Regions from separate parts of the Pseudarthrobacter sp. CC12 genome, predicted to be linked through region 2. Evidence: riboswitches for the same ligand, from Rfam matches in the RefSeq annotation. Region 2 holds a riboswitch; the other holds the start of a gene.
What was found. A riboswitch is a leader RNA that binds a small molecule or an ion and turns the genes downstream of it on or off. The one in region 2 is predicted to bind cyclic di-AMP.

Region 1 (5,592 bases), on a different contig from region 2:
CTGATCGGGCAGTGACGGAAAAACAACGGCGGGATGCGGCGGCCGCTCACCCTGCTGATGCGGGCGGTGATGATCAGGGGTCCGCGGCGAAGGCCGTTGCCGGGACCCTGCGGCCCAGGCTCCTGGTTGCAGCTCTTTTCACGCTGCCGGTCCTGGTGGTCTCCATGGTTCCCGCCGCACAGTTCCCGCACTGGGGCTGGGTTGCATTTGCCCTCAGCGCCCCTGTGGTCAGCTGGGCCGCGTGGCCCTTCCACCGCGCGGCGGCCATCAACGCCCGGCACCTGGCCTCCACGATGGACACGCTGGTGTCCATCGGGGTCAGTGCCGCCTTCCTGTTTTCGGCGTGGCAGCTCTTTGCCGATCCCGTGTTGACGCAGCACCCCGCCATGGACATGAGTGGCCATGCCCTGTACTTCGAAGTCGCAGCGGTGGTGACAACTTTCCTGTTGCTGGGCAGGTATCTGGAAGCGAACGCCAAGCAGCGGGCAGGCAATGCCCTTCGAGCGCTGCTGAATCTTGGAGCCAAGGAAGCCACACTTATCCGAGACGGGGTGGAGTCCCAGGTCCCGGTTGATCTGCTCGTCCCCGGCGATGTCTTTCTCGTCCGTCCGGGGGAAAAGATCCCCACCGACGGGTACGTTGTGGAGGGCCAGAGCGCTGTCGATGCTTCCTTGATCACGGGCGAATCGCTGCCGGTCGAAGTTGGCGTGGATGACACCGTGATCGGGGCGACGATCAACGCGAACGGCCGGCTGCTGGTCAAGGCCACCCGTGTGGGCAGTGAGACGACCCTTGCCCAGATGGGCAAACTCGTCAGCCGGGCCCAAAGCGGCAAGGCGGCCATCGCCCGGCTGGCCGACCGGATCAGCGCGGTCTTCGTCCCGGTGGTCCTGGGCATCTCCGCAGTAACCTTCGCGGGATGGCTTCTGAGCACCGGTGATGTGCAGGCGGCCTTCACGGCCGCGGTAGCCGTGCTGGTCATTGCGTGCCCGTGCGCGTTGGGTCTTGCCACCCCGACGGCGCTACTGACCGGGACGGGGCGGGGTGCGCAACTGGGCATCCTGATCAAGGGACCGCAGGTTTTGGAAGACACCAGGACGGTGGACACCATCGTGCTGGACAAGACCGGAACGGTTACCAGCGGCAAGCTGTCGGTTTCAGCTGTCCAAAGCCTCGGCGAAGCCAGCGGGAATGAACTGCTCGCCCTGGCCGGGGCGGTGGAGGCGGCCAGCGAACATCCCATCGCCCATGCCATTGCCCGGGCTGCAAGGACGAACGGCCCGCTGCAGGCGGTGACGGACTTTGACAGTGCGCCGGGCGGGGGCGTGCGCGGCACGGTGAACGGCCGTGCTGTGGTCGTCGGGCGGGAAGGATGGCTGCGGGACAACGGCATTGACGGCCCTGTCGGCGGCGGGCAGATGCTGAAGGCGCTGGAGGAATCCGGGGCCACGGTGATCTGGGTAGGTGTCGACGGGGAAGCTGGCGGCTTGATCAGTCTCACCGACACGGTCAAGCCCGGCTCTGCCGCCGCGATCGCCCGATTGAAGGAGCTGGGGCTCCGTCCCGTTCTTCTGACCGGGGATAACGCGTCGGCGGCGCTGACCGTTGCTGCCCGGGTGGGCATCCCGGTCGAAGATGTGATGGCGGGGGTCCTGCCCGAAGGCAAGATTGAGGCCGTGCGCCGGCTGCAGGAGTCCGGGGCGACAGTGGCCATGGCCGGGGACGGGGTGAATGACGCCGCGGCCCTGGCCCAGTCTGATCTGGGCATCGCCATGGGCAGTGGCACGGACGTCGCGATCGCCGCGGCAGATCTGACGGTCATGGGCAGTGACCTGGGGCAGGTTGCACAAGCCATTGAGCTCTCCCGCCGCACGCTGGCGACGATTAAGTCCAATCTGTTTTGGGCGTTTTTCTACAACGCTGTCGGGATTCCTGTCGCCGCAATGGGGCTGTTGAACCCGATGATCGCCGGGGCTGCGATGGCTGCCAGCTCGGTTCTGGTGGTCAGCAATTCACTGCGGCTGCGCCGCTTTGGACGGCCGCGTAAAATGTAGCCCCACGCTTTCGGCGGGGATGCTGAAGGCCGGTGATTCACTGCCCCCAAGGCAGTGAATCACCGGCCTTCAGTGGTTTATTTGCCGGGGCGGACGAAGGTGACCGCGCCCTTGGCGGTCATCCAGGTCAGCGGGTGTACGGCGGTTTCGTTCCTGCCGTTCAAGCCGGAGCTAAGGACCTGACCGTTGCCGACATAGATCCCGACGTGGCCCGGCTGCATGACCATGTCACCGGGCTGGGGATCGTTGACCACGGTGCCGTAGTTCAGAAACTGCATCGGGCCGAGGTCTCCGACGGGGATCCCTGCAGCGTTGAGGGCGTTTTCCACCAAGCGGGTGCAGTCCTGAATCATGCCGATCTGGGCGTACGCGGAGGACACCATGATGGCGTTGATGCCGCCCGCGGCCGGTGCGGCCACGGGAGCGGCAGCAGCAGGCGTGATCGTTATCTGGGCCTTAGCTGGGGCGGCGGCCTGCGTTTTCACGGCGGCATGCCCGGCGGGAATGACCGCCCTGGGCGCCTCAACCGCGACCGGCTTGGGTGCCTCCACGACCGGGGCCGCAGTGGTCTTCACAGCCGGACGTTCGAAGGAGATCTGGACCCTGGCATCGGCGCTGAGCGGCGCCAGGACCTGGCTGGCGACTTCCTGCGTGGAGGCCGGCTCAGCGTTGCGCTGGGTCGGGGCTTCGGCTGCCTGGGCGGCGATGCCGCTGGTCAGGACAAGGCCGGATGCCGCGGCTATGACAGCTGCCTGGCGGCCTGCGACACCGGCGTTGCCGGCGACTGACTTGGACAGGACCGCAAGGGTGCTGGTCTGGACGGGGACCGCGCGGTGGCGGCCGTGAGTTTTGCGCATGGGCATGAAAGAGGCCTCTCCCACTGCCTGCGGGGTTAGCTGTCGGATTCGGATGGGAGACACCCGGCCGGACCGGCACGAAAAGGCACCGGGCACGGCTTCACCCCAAGACCTGCCTGCAGCAGGCCACTGTTGGGTTCCCCGTCTCTGCCGGACGAAAGTTGCGAACGGATCCCGGGCAGCGGCAGAGTTAGGCAAGTCTGGCCGGAAGTGCCGCATTGGAGAAACCGGCACGGCTTAGACCGTACTTCACTCCAGCATTCTTTGTCACATTTGAATAACGGGAGATGCGGATCACAGTAGCACCCCCTTCCTCGTAATACCCCCTCCCGGTATAGTATTGCTTGTTGTCAGTGAAGTGGTATGTCCCGGCCGGCGCTCCGCGCGGCCTCTCACAGCCGTTCAACCCCAGCGCCCATTAGCCCTTCGTCAAGGAATGGAAACTGACATGTGTGGAACTGAAAACCGTACCCAGCTGCCGCTTGCCTCATCGGCATCGTCATCAGGATGCAGCTGCTGCTCGGCCGGAGCCTCTTCTGCCCCCACCGCAGCCACCGGTACCGGTACCGTCGAATTCGCTGTGGACGGCTTGACCTGCGGGCATTGCGTACAGACGGTTGAGAACGCCGTTTCTGCCCTCGATGGGGTGGAGTCCGCCTCCGTGGACCTTGTCCCGGGCGGCCGTTCCCGCCTGCTGGTGCGAGGCGCAGCTGACGCAGCAGCGATGCGGGAGGCTGTCACCTCAGCCGGGTACACCCTGGCCAGCAGTTAGCGTCTGCACTTCCCCGAAGTCCCTCGTCTCCGCGGGGCATTGTGCTTCCGGGAGCAGGCGGCCCTCCGCGAGGATGTGGCCCGCTTGCCCACAGGCCGGGCGGGCCGTGCGCCTGAACCAAGCGTCACGGATCACCCGGATCCCTGGCCGCCGCCGTGAGGAACGGTGCAACGGAATGCCACCCGGGCGCGTTGAACCACAAGGACGGGACCGGCAGGAACACCCTGCCGGTACCCTTGCTTGAGAGTACCTGCACGAAAAAGGAGGGAGGAGGCGTGACCGCAACACACCGTCGTCGTCTCACCGCCTTCTTCCTGCGGGCGGGGTTCCTGACTGCGGCGCTGGCCATTATTGCAGGCATTTTCGGTATGCATGTGATGACCGGCGCCCACGACATGCCCTCAGGGCCCGCCATGTCAATGGCAGGGTCGGGGGGGACGACGCAGCTGCAAACAATGCCGGCCAGCCATGCCCAGGCCATGGGGATGTCAGTAGGCGTGGCCTCCAGTGATCCCGTCGCCACGGGTTCCTCCTCCTCTTCTTCTTCCTGTGCCCCGGCAGGGCCGTGCACCGAGATGTCAGCCGGTGGAGGGGCCTGTGTCCTGGCCCCGGGAACCACGACTCTCTCGGCTCCGTTGCCGGGGCCGGCGCCCTATGAGCTGCCTGATTTTGGTGCCGCCGCCGTGCTCGGCAGCACGTATTCCTACTCACCGGGCAGCGCCTCCCCCGGTGATCTCTGTATCAGCCGGACGTAAATCACTCCTCGGCGCCATGCTTTTTCACCGGCGCGCACTCCAGCCATCGGCGTGTATGACACAGGCCGGGCCCGCACGGGTCCGCCGCTGCATGCCAGCACACGGGCGCACTCGCGCTGCTGATACTTTGAGGACCCTGATTTTGATGAAAAGAACTTTGACATTTTCTGCTGCGGCCATCGCCGCGGCCCTCGCCCTGGCCGGCTGCTCGACTGGGTCGGGATCTGGTGGCTCTGAGAGCGGCGGGATGTCCGGGATGAACCACGGCAGCTCCGGGATGTCATCCACCGCCGCCCCCGCAAGCTCAGCGGCGGCTGGCTTCAATGATGCGGACACGATGTTCGCGCAGATGATGATCCCGCACCACACCCAGGCCGTGGCCATGAGCGACATGGTGCTCAAAAAGCAGGGTATCCCTGCCGCCGTAACCGACCTGGCCACCAAGGTCAAGGCGGCCCAGGGCCCGGAAATCGGAAAAATGACCGGCTGGCTGCAAACCTGGGGCCAGCCCACAACGATGCCCACCGGTGCTGCTTCTTCGCACAGCATGGAGGGGATGATGAGCGCCGATGACATGGCCAAGCTCGAAGCCGCCCAGGGCGTCGAGGCCGCCAAGCTGTTCCTTACCCAGATGATCGCCCACCACGAGGGCGCCGTCATGATGGCCAGGACCGAAACCACGGATGGCAAGAACACTGACGCGGTCCAGCTCGGCAAGGACATTGTCAGCTCCCAGGAAGCCGAGATCCAGGAAATGAAGGACCTGCTGGCCACCCTGTAGTCAGCGCCCCAACGGGTGCCGGCCCTCTTCCCCCTGGGGGCCGGCACCTCCCCTGTCACCCTTCCCGGTTACCGTGGTCCGCCCGGTTGGCCGGTCCGTCCTTTGGAGTTTCCCGTGTCCCTGCCCTTTTCATCCCTTCCCCGGCCTGCCGCTGCCCTCGCCGCGGCCGGCGCCCTGCTGTTGACCCTGTCCGCCTGCTCCCCAGGATCGTCGGACCCCTCCGGCGCACCAGGTGCCGCATCCCCCACGGCCGGATCAGGGCTTCCCAGCTCCCACGTCCACGGACTGAGCGTGAACTCCGAAACCGGACAAATAATGCTGGCGACCCATGAAGGGCTCTTCGACATCTCTAAAAGCACGTCCGTCCAAATCG
Region 2 (5,592 bases):
TGCTGCCGAGCACGGCGGCTGCACCAAAATCGGGCAGCTCATAGGGCGCTGGCCCAGGCAAGGGGGCGGAGAGAGTCGTGGTTCCCGGGGCCAGGACACAGGCCCCTCCACCGGCTGACATCTTGGTGCACGGCCCTGCAGGGGCACAGGAAGAGGAGGAGGAGGAGGAACCCGTGGCCGCCGGATCACTGGAAGCCACGCCTGCTGACATCCCGATAGCCTGGGTATGGCTGGCCGGCGTGGTTTGCAGCTGCATCGTCCCCCTCAAGCCTGACATTGACATGGCGGGGCCTGAGGGCATGTCGTGGGCGCCGATCATCACATGCATGCCGAAAATGCCAAAAATGATGGCCAGTGCCGCAGTCAGGAACCCGGCCCGCAGGAAGAAGGCGGTGAGACGACGACGGTGTACTGCGGTCACGACACTTCCTCCTTTTCGGTACAGGTTCTTTCAATACAAGGGTAACCGGCAGGGTGTTCCTGCAGGTCTCCTACTGGTCAACGCGCCCGGGCGGCATTCCGTTTCACCGTCCCTCACGGCAGCGGAGTGCTCCGGATTATCTGTGACGCCTGGTTTCAGGCGCTAAGGCCGCCCTCGCCCGCGGGCCAGCGGGCTGTATACGCTGGCCGTGGGACCTCTCCTGGGAAGCGCAAGGCCCCGGAGGATGGGCGCCGGAGAAATGCGGATGTTAACTGCTGGCCAAGGTGTACCCCGCGGCCGTCACAGCCTCCCGCATCGCTGCCGCGTCAGCCATACCTCGCACCCGCAGGCGGGAGCGGCCGCCAGGGACGAGGTCAACGGAGGCAGATTCCACCCCATCAAGGGCAGAGACTGCCTTCTCGACCGTCTGCACGCAATGCCCGCAGGTCAAGCCGTCCACAGCGAATTCAACGGTACCGGTACCGTTGGCTGCGGTGGGGGCAAGGGCGGCTTCAGCCGAGCAGCAGCTGCACCCCGACGCCGCGGCAAGCGGCAGCTGGGTACGGATTTCAGTTTCACACATGTCAGTTTCCATTCCTTGACGAAGGACCAATGGGCGCTGGGATTGAACGGCTGTGAAAGCCAGACGCTGGGCGCCGGCCGGGACATACCACTTCACTGACAACAACAGAAACTATACCGGGAGGGGGTATTGGGCAGAAGTAGATATAGCTGTGATCTACGTCTCCTGTTATTCAAATGTGACAACTGATGCCGGAGTGAAGTACGGTCTAAGTCGTGCCGGTTTCTCCGAATGCGGCACTCTCGAGCAGACTTGCCTAACTCTGCCGCTGCCCGGGATCCGTTCGCAACTTTCGTCCGGCAGAGACGGGGAAACCAACAGCGACCTGCTTCGGGCAGGTCTTGGGGTGAAGTCGCGCCTGGTGCCATGCGTGTACCGGCCGGCCGGGTGTCTCCCATCCGAATCCGACAGCTAACCTCGCAGGCAGTGGGAGAGGCCTTTTCATGCCCATGCGCAAAAGTCATGGCCGCCATCGTGCGGTCCCTGTCCAGACCAGTGCCCTTGGGGTCCTGTCCAAATCTGTTGCCGGCAACGCCGGTGTCGCAGGCCGCCAGGCAGCTGTTATTGCGGCTGCTTCCGGCCTTGTCCTGACCAGCGGTATTGCCGCGCAGGCAGCCGAGGCCCCACCCCAGCGTGATGCGGAGCCGGCCTCGACGTTGGAAGTTGCGGGCCAGGTCCAGGCGCCGCTCACCGCGGACTCCACGGTCCAGATCTCTTACGAACGTCCCGCGGTAGAGACCATCCCTGCCCCGGTGGTGGAGGCACCCAAGCCGGTCGTGGCGGAGACCCCCAAAGCGTCGACGGCACCTGCCCCGGCCGCGAAACCGAAGGCGCAGATTACCGTCGCTCCGGCCGCTGCAGCCCCGGTCGCGGCACCGGCAGCCGGGGGCATCAACGCTATTATGGTTTCCTCCGCCTACGCCCAGATCGGCATGATCCAGGACTGCACGCGGCTGGTGGAAAACGCCCTTAACGCCGCAGGGATCCCGGTGGGAGACCTTGGCCCGATGCAGTTCATGAACTACGGCACGGTGGTGACCGATCCTCAGCCCGGTGACATGGTCATGCAGCCCGGCCACGTCGGGATCTACGTCGGCAACGGTCAGGTCCTCAGTTCGGGCCTGAACGGCAAGAACGAAACGGCCGTGCACCCGCTGACGTGGATGACTTCCAAGGGCGCCGTCACCTTCGTCCGCGCTGGCAAATAAACCACTGAAGGCCGGCGATTCACTGCCTTGGGGGCAGTGAATCGCCGGCCTTCAGCATCCCGTGGCATAGCGGGAATCACTGTAATGGTCAGGTGCCGGCCCGAGGTTGGCTGGCAGGCTGGTCCCGGAGGACGGCGTGTGACTCAGGGTACATCCGACCCGCTCAGGCGGTGTCTTGAAAATGACTTGTCCGCACCATTCTCCGGGCACGGCCTGCCCGCGCGGATGACCTGATCAGAAGACTGTCCACCAGTTGGGTGTGACCCGTTACAGATGCATCTCCAAGCGACCCAGGCAGGCTCCTGTCACCTAACCGGGTTAATGAGAAGAGGAGAGCACACTATGGCGATCATCGCAGAGGAATTCGAGTTCGTCGTCGGAGTCGACACCCACGCCCGCACCCACACATTCACAGCCGTTCACTGCGCAATCGGTGCCGTGGTCGACACCGCGGTGTTCCCAGCCACCTCCGCGGGAATGGACTGAGCTATCACCTGGATCCGGCGCCGCACCGGCGGGGAAAGAGTACTCGCAGCGGTCGAAGGCACATCCTCCTATGGCGCCCAACTCACTCAAGCACTGCTGGCGGTCGGCATCGACGTGGGCGAAGTCAGGCCACCGGCACGCTCGTCACGGGCCCTGACCGGCAAGTCCGATCCCATCGACGCCGAAGCCGCTGCCCGCTCCGTCCTTGGACGTCCCCGCGAGCAAGTCATGGAACCACGCGCGGCCGGAACCCGGGCAGCGATCAGGATCCTGTTGGCCTCCCGGTCCCTGCTGGATCACCAACCGACAGCCAACCGCAACGCCCTCACAGCCCTACTCCGCGGCACCGACCTCGGAATCGACGCCCGGTCATCCCTGCGTGATGCTCAGATCAGCACCATCGCAGCCTGGCGCAGCTCCAACGTCGTGGACCCCATGCTTCGAATTGCACGTGCCGAAGCCACACGCCTGGCATCGGCCGTCAAAGACCTCACGATCCAGCTCGCCGCAAATCACAAGGCCTTGGCCCAGCTCACCGAAGAACTGGCTCCAGGACTCCAAACCACACCCGGAGTCGGTCCCGTAACAGGGGCGATCATCATTTGCGCCTACTCCCATCACGGCCGGATCCGTTCAGAGGCGGCCTTTGCCGCCCTAGGCGGCGTTGCGCCACGCCCTGCGTCCTCCGGTCACACCACCAGACACCGGCTCAACCGCTCCGGCGACCGCCAACTCAACCGCGCCTTCGACGTCATCGTCCGCACCCGAATGAGCTTCGACACCGCAACCAAGGACTACGTCGCCCGCAGCCGGGCAACAGGCAAATCAAACCGTGAGATCCGCCGGAACCTCAAACGCTACGTCTGCCGCTCCATCTTCCGCCAACTCCAAACCACCATGGCTTGACAGAACCCATAGAAGAGTCATTTTGTGCGGCTGCCGAAGCGGCGCAGCCGCAGCGAGTTGCTGACCACCAGGACCGAGCTGGCGGCCATCGCAGCGCCGGCGATCATCGGATTCAGCAGCCCCAGCGCGGCGACCGGGATGCCGACGGCGTTGTAGAAGAACGCCCAGAACAGGTTGGTCTTGATCGTGGCCAGCGTCCGGCGCGACAGCTCGATGGCCTCCGCGACCTGGCCCAGGTCGCTTCCCATGACCGTCAAATCAGCCGCAGCGATGGCGACGTCCGTGCCGCTGCCCATGGCGATGCCCAGATCCGCCTGGGCCAGGGCTGCGGCGTCATTGACACCGTCCCCGGCCATGGCCACTGTCGCCCCGGACTTCTGCAGTCGGCCCACGGCCTCAACCTTGCCTTCGGGCAGGACCCCCGCCAGGACATCCTGGGCCGGGATGCCCACCTGGGCGGCCACGGCTAACGCCGCCGAAGCGTTGTCACCGGTCAGGAGAACAGGACGGAGCCCCAGCTCCTTCAACCGGGCGATCGCGGCGGCAGAGCCGGGTTTGACCGTGTCGGTGAGGCTGACCAGACCGGCAGCTTCCCCATCGACACCCACCCAGATCACTGTCGCGCCAGAATCCTCCAGCGCCCGCAGCAACTGCCCCCCACCGGCGGGGCCATCAATACCGTTCTCCTGCAGCCAGCCGGCACGCCCCACGACGACGGCGCGGCCGTTCACCGTCCCGCGCACGCCCCCGCCGGGTGCGCTGTCAAAGCCCGCCACTGCTGGAAGCGGCCCATCCCTTCTTGCTGCCCGCACGATGGCGTGCGCAACGGGATGTTCACTGGCCGCCTCCACGGCCCCGGCCAGGACGAGCAGCTCATCCTCGCTGGTCCCGCCCAGGGCCTGGACAGCTGAGACGGACAGCTTGCCGCTAGTGACCGTTCCGGTCTTATCCAGCACGATGGTATCCACGGTCCTGGTGTCTTCCAGAACCTGCGGTCCTTTGATCAGGATGCCCAGTTGGGCGCCGCGGCCCGTTCCGGTCAGCAGCGCCGTGGGGGTGGCAAGACCCAGCGCGCACGGGCAGGCAATCACCAGTACGGCCACCGCGGCCGTGAAGGCCGCTTGCGGATCACCGGTGCTGAGAAGCCATCCTGCGAAGGTGGTGGCGGAGACACCAAGGACCACCGGAACAAAGACCGCGCTGATGCGGTCCGCCAGCCGGGCGATTGCCGCCTTCCCGCTTTGGGCCTGGCTGACGAGTTTGCCCATTTGGGCGAGGGTGGTCTCACTGCCCACACGGGTGGCTTTGACCAGCAGACGGCCGTTGGCGTTGATCGTCGCTCCGATCACCGTGTCGTCCACGCCGACTTCGACCGGCAGTGATTCGCCCGTGATGAGGGAGGTGTCCACCGCGCCCTGGCCCTCGACGACGAATCCGTCGGTCGGGATCTTTTCCCCGGGGCGGACGAGGAAGACATCGCCGGGGACGAGTAGATCGACAGGGACCTGGGACTCTGTCCCGTCCCGGACCACCGTGGCTTCCTTTGCTCCGAGGTTCAGCAGTGCGCGCAGGGCATTGCCTGCCCGCTGCTTGGCGTTGGCTTCCAGATACCGGCCCAGCAGCAGGAAGGTTGTCACCACGGCTGCGACTTCGAAGTACAGGGCATGGGCGCTCATGTCCATGCCGGGGTGCTGCGTCAGCGCAGGATCGGCTAAAAGCTGCCACGCCGAGAACAGGAAGGCGGCACTGACACCGATGGACACCAGGGTGTCCATGGTGGAGGCCAGGTGCCGGGCGTTGATCGCCGCCGCCCGGTGGAAGGGCCACGCGGCCCAGCTGACGACCGGGGCGCTGAGGGCAAAAGCAACCCAGCCCCAGTGCGGGAACTGTGCGGCGGGAACCATGGAGATCACCAGAACCGGCAAAGTAAAAATCGCGGCCACCAGAAGCCGGGGCCGCAGGGTCCCGGCAACGGCCTTCGCTGCGGC

Region 1: linked by a shared signal. The riboswitch ahead of PV772_RS22190 (NlpC/P60 family protein) and the one ahead of PV772_RS15210 (NlpC/P60 family protein) in region 2 are both predicted to bind cyclic di-AMP.

Annotation. Positions count from the first base shown of each region.
Region 1 is NZ_JARDJH010000056.1:11,059-16,650, reverse strand. It holds gene PV772_RS22195 (heavy metal translocating P-type ATPase) at 1-2,054, shown strand, start outside; gene PV772_RS22190 (NlpC/P60 family protein) at 2,132-2,917, opposite strand; cyclic di-AMP (ydaO/yuaA leader) riboswitch at 2,922-3,118, opposite strand; gene PV772_RS22185 (cation transporter) at 3,360-3,683, shown strand; gene PV772_RS22180 (hypothetical protein) at 3,959-4,438, shown strand; gene PV772_RS22175 (DUF305 domain-containing protein) at 4,584-5,219, shown strand; gene PV772_RS22170 (F510_1955 family glycosylhydrolase) at 5,334-5,592, shown strand, end outside.
Region 2 is NZ_JARDJH010000022.1:68,545-74,136, forward strand. It holds gene PV772_RS15200 (hypothetical protein) at 1-421, opposite strand, end outside; gene PV772_RS15205 (heavy-metal-associated domain-containing protein) at 690-1,004, opposite strand; cyclic di-AMP (ydaO/yuaA leader) riboswitch at 1,248-1,444, shown strand; gene PV772_RS15210 (NlpC/P60 family protein) at 1,448-2,212, shown strand; partial or broken gene PV772_RS15215 (IS110 family transposase) at 2,555-3,604, shown strand; gene PV772_RS15220 (heavy metal translocating P-type ATPase) at 3,622-5,592, opposite strand, start outside.